Regions from separate parts of the Streptomyces sp. 796.1 genome, predicted to be linked through region 2. Evidence: predicted binding sites of a transcription regulator. Region 2 holds the regulator's gene; the other holds the start of a gene.
The links. Region 2 encodes HspR, which represses chaperone genes until heat shock. Its sites were predicted from a motif close to TTGAGNNNNNNNNNCTCAA; they were not measured.
Positions count from the first base shown of each region.

Region 1: lon (endopeptidase La) is a predicted target of HspR. The motif match lies at 1,379-1,397, and genes of this name have one in related genera.

Region 1 is NZ_JBLIWA010000004.1:34,070-36,465, reverse strand. Features, by position in the region: gene ACMA1D_RS04500 (MMPL family transporter) at 1-820, opposite strand, end outside; gene lon (endopeptidase La) at 1,420-2,396, shown strand, end outside.
Region 2 is NZ_JBLIWA010000021.1:72,607-75,002, forward strand. Features, by position in the region: gene dnaJ (molecular chaperone DnaJ) at 1-936, shown strand, start outside; gene ACMA1D_RS16370 (heat shock protein transcriptional repressor HspR) at 938-1,408, shown strand; tRNA gene ACMA1D_RS16375 (tRNA-Trp) at 1,882-1,954, opposite strand.

The DNA.
Region 1 (2,396 bases), on a different contig from region 2:
ACCCCACAGCAACCGCCGCCGCCTCCTGGGCCGCCCGGCCGCGCTCCCGTTCCTCCCGGTAGCGGGACACCACGAACAGGGCGTAGTCGATGCCCACGGCCAGGCCCAACATCATGCCCAGGGTGAGGGTGTCCGCCGACAGCCCCAACGGCCCCGCCAGCAGCACGATGGCGAACAGGCTCACGGCAACGCCCACCAGCGCGGTCAGCAGGGGCAGTCCCGCCGCGGCCAGCGATCCGAACGTGATCAGCAGGACGACCGCTGCGGCAGCGAGCCCGATGATCTCCGCGGCCCCGCCGGGGTCGCCGCCGCTGTCCATCGCCGATCCGCCGGTCTCCACCGTCAGGCCCGCTGCCCGGGCCTGATCCGCCGCCCCGTTCACCACCACCCGGCTGGCGTCGGTGACTTCGGAGGACTGCACCCGGTAGGTGACGGTCGAGTACGCCGTCGAACCGTCCTTGCTGACGGCGTCCGACTCGAACGGGTCCGTCACGTCAGCCACCTGCGAGCCATCGCTCAGCATGTCGACCGCCTCGTCCACGGCTTGTCGCGCCTTGCCCGCCGTCACCCGCTGTCCGCCCGGCGCGACGAAGACGACCCTGGCGGTTGCGCCGTCCGCCGCAGCCCCGGGGAAGCGCTCTTCCAGCAGGTCGAACGCCTGTTGCGCCTCGATCCCCGGCATCGAGAACTCCTCGTCGGAGGGGCCCGACGCCTGCGCGGCGCCCACCGCGACCGCGGCCAGCACCCCCAGCCATATCAGGAGGACCCGCCCGCGCCGCCGAAAGGCGCCGCGCCCGAGCCGGTAAAGAAATGTCGCCACGTCAGGGTCTCCCTCTCCACAAGCGATGACTGCTCAAGGCTCGCCGCGAGGGGCCCGCCGCGTCGTCATGCGGCTACGGACAATGCGGGCTACTGCATCCACACCACCCACTACTGAATGCGCAGTAGTTCGCACGACGCCCCGGCACCGGGTGCGCCCCGGCCGCGTAGTGACATCGCCCGTCGCCCAGCCCCACGAAACGGTCCCGCGCGCGAGTCAGTCAGGGGTACGGGCATCGCGGCCCGAATCGCTCAGGACAGCCCTGGCCAGGTCACGCCACGACGCGGCGCGGTGCGGCAACAGCATCGACACGGAGCACCGGGGCACCGCCCCCCCTGCTCGGATCCGCGAGCGCCCTCCAGCTCCCCAGCAAGGAAACCCCTGCTCAGCGCGAGACCAGCGAGGAGTAAAGCGGCCTGGCGAAGGGTTCGACAAGAGGAGGCCAGACAGCGGTCGCCGCCGCGCGATCTCGGGTGCCAGCGGCGCTGGGACTACCGGACGATCGGCTGATCGCTCACAGCGAACAAGGCCTGGGGAACAATGGGAGCCTCACATGCATTGAGTCGGTGTAGCTCAACTTGCCTGCCGAAGGGGAGATCATGGCTTCGCTGTCTACACCGCTCACCCTGCCTGTACTGCCGCTCGATGACGAGGTCGTACTGCCCGGTATGGTCGTGCCGCTCGACCTGACGGACGCCGACGTGCGGGCTGCCGTGGAGGCCGCCCAGGCCGCCGCCAGGTCCGACAGCGGCACGGCGAGCGGCGCAAAGCCGCAGGTGCTGCTGGTGCCGAGGATCGAGGGGACCTATGCGGCGGTAGGCACTCTGGGCACCGTCGAACAGGTCGGGCGGCTCTCCGACGGCGACCCGGGTGCGCTGATCCGCGGCGTGCATCGGGTGCGCGTCGGGGCGGGCACCACCGGCCCGGGCGCCGCGCTGTGGATCGAGGGCACGCCGGTGGAGGAGGCCGGCCCGGATGCCGCGGTGCTGTCCCCTGGCTCCCAGGCCGAGCTCATGAAGGAGTACAAGGCGCTGGCCACGAGCTGGCTACAGAAGCGGGGCGCCTGGCAGGTCGTGGACCGCGTCCAGCAGATCGACGACGTCTCGCAACTCGCGGACAACTCGGGCTATCTGCCCTTCCTCTCCGTCGCCCAGCGGCTGGAACTCCTGGAGACGCTCGACCCGGTGGCGCGCCTCAAGCTGGCCATGGGCTGGCTGCGCGACCACCTGGCCGAACAGGACGTGGCCGAATCCATCGCCAAGGACGTCCAGGACGGCGTGGACAAGCAGCAGCGCGAGTTCCTGCTGCGCCGCCAGCTCGATGCCGTACGCAAGGAACTCGCCGAGCTCAACGGCGACTCCGAGGACGAGGGCGGCGACTACCGCACCCGCATCGAAGCGGCTGACCTGCCGCAGAAGGTGCGCGAGGCCGCGCTCAAGGAGGTCGACAAGCTGGAGCGGTCCTCTGATCAGAGTCCCGAGGGCGGCTGGATTCGGACCTGGTTGGACACGGTGCTCGACCTGCCGTGGAACCGCCGCACCGAGGACGCCTACGACATCAAGGGTGCCCGGCAGGT
Region 2 (2,396 bases):
CCCGGTCCCGGCGGCCCCGGGGGCACCGGGAGCTTCAACTTCGACCTCGGCGACCTCTTCGGGGGCGGCGGTCCGCAGGGCGGCCAGCCCGGAGCCGGCGGATTCGGCGGCGGGCTCGGGGACGTGTTCGGCGGCCTGTTCAACCGCAGCGGTGCGGGGACGCGGGCGCAGCCGCGGCGCGGTCAGGACATCGAGTCCGAGGTGACGCTCAGCTTCACCGAGGCGGTGGACGGCGCGACGGTGCCGCTGCGGATGTCCAGCCAGGCGCCGTGCAAGGCGTGCCAGGGCACCGGTGACAAGAACGGCACCCCGCGGGTCTGCCCGACCTGCGTGGGCACCGGGCAGGTCAGCCGGGGCGGCGGCGGTGGGTTCTCGCTCACCGACCCGTGCGTGGAGTGCCGGGGCCGGGGCCTGATCGCCCAGGACCCGTGCGAGGAGTGCAAGGGCAGCGGCCGGGCCCGTTCCTCGCGCACCATGCAGGTCCGCATCCCGGCCGGGGTCAGCGACGGCCAGCGCATCCGGTTGCGTGGCAAGGGTGCCCCGGGTGAGACCGGTGGTCCGGCCGGCGATCTGTACGTCGTGGTGCACGTGGACGCCCACCCGGTCTTCGGCCGCAAGGGCGACAACCTGACCGTCACGGTCCCGGTCACCTTCGACGAGGCGGCCCTCGGCGGCGAGGTCAAGGTCCCCACGTTGGGCGGCCCACCGGTCACCCTGAAGCTGCCCGCCGGCACCCCCAGCGGGCGTACGATGCGGGCCCGTGGCAAGGGTGCCACCCGTAAGGACGGCACGCGGGGCGATCTGCTGGTCACCATAGAGGTGACGGTGCCGACCGAGCTGAACGACAAGGCGCGCGACGCGCTGGAGAACTACCGCGACGCCACGGCGGGTGAAGACCCGCGGGCCGAGCTGTTCCAGGCCGCGAAGGGAGAATGAGATGGACGGCCGAGGCGCACGCCCCGGCGGCAACAGCCGCAATCCGTACGAGCTGACCGACGACTCACCGGTGTACGTCATCTCGGTCGCCGCCCAACTCTCCGGTCTGCACCCGCAGACCCTGCGCCAGTACGACCGCCTCGGCCTGGTCTCACCGGACCGCACGGCGGGCCGCGGGCGCCGCTATTCGGCCCGCGACATCAGCCTGCTCCGCCAGGTCCAGGCGCTCAGCCAGGACGAGGGCATCAACCTCGCCGGCATCAAGCGCATCATCGAACTGGAGAACCAGGTGGCCGCGCTCCAGCAGCGGGTCGCCGAACTCCAACAGGCCGTGGAGGGCGCCGCGGCGGCCATGCAGCAGCGCGAGGCCGCCGTCCACGCCTCGTACCGCCGCGACCTGGTCCCCTACGACCAGGTCCAGCAGACCAGCGCCCTGGTCGTGTGGCGCCCGCGCAGGCCGGGTCAGGACTGACGGGCGGACGGCCGGCCGACGACGGGACGCGCGGGAGGCGCGTGTTCGTCGCGGGTGCGGGTCGCCGGGGTCAGTCGGTGTCGAGCCATTGAGACATAGCGAACGGTAGGTCCGTCGCCCTTCGGGGGTGGCGGACCTACTGCGTTGTCGGGCGTTGCGGGGCGGGTGCGATGGTGCTGCGCGGCGGCCTGAACGCGACGGGCTGGCCAGCCGCGCCGATGCGCGGGCCCCGCGCCACAGCGTCGCGTACGCCCTGACGTCATACGCACTGACGCCGTGCGCTCTGACGCCGCTCGGCCGGGGCATATTGGCCCCCATGGGGGTGGCGTGTGCTGGGGCGGAGGCCCACTGGGAGAAGGTCCCGAACGCTCAGGAGTCGTACGGCGGACGCGGGTCCGCGGGGGCCGGCAGGTCTGGAACACCTGTCGGGCCGGCGCGCGATGCGATGGCCGCGCTGACCTCGGTCGATCTAGCAGGGGCGGCAGGAATCGAACCTACAGCCTTCGGTTTTGGAGACCGGTGCTCTGCCAATTGAGCTACGCCCCTTCGGTAGCTGTAGCTTGCCACGGCTCATCGGCGGCTAACCAACGGATTGTTGCGGGGCACGGGCTGCGGGGCCGGGTACGGGACGTCCCAGGGTTTTCAAGGCAGTGGAGAATATGGGGAGATAGGCGAGAAGGCGAGGTATGCGCATCGCCCGTCTGGCGGTATCCCTGATGAGGCGGGCGTGGCAGGGGCCGGGCTGCGGCCGAGTGGGGCGGTGGAGCACGGGGGTGCCGGGTGCGCGGGGCGCGTGCTCGGGGGGCGCAGAGCCGTACGGGACGGTTGATCCGGCCCGGAGGGACCGCGGCGACGGCTTCGAGGTGATGCGGGGTGTGTTCCGAGCCCCGGGCAGGCTCATGGGAATGTGACTGGCGTTGGCCATCGCGGCGGCCGGCGGCTTCTTCGCGCTGTCCATGATCCCCGGCGCGGATGACTCGCTCCCCAT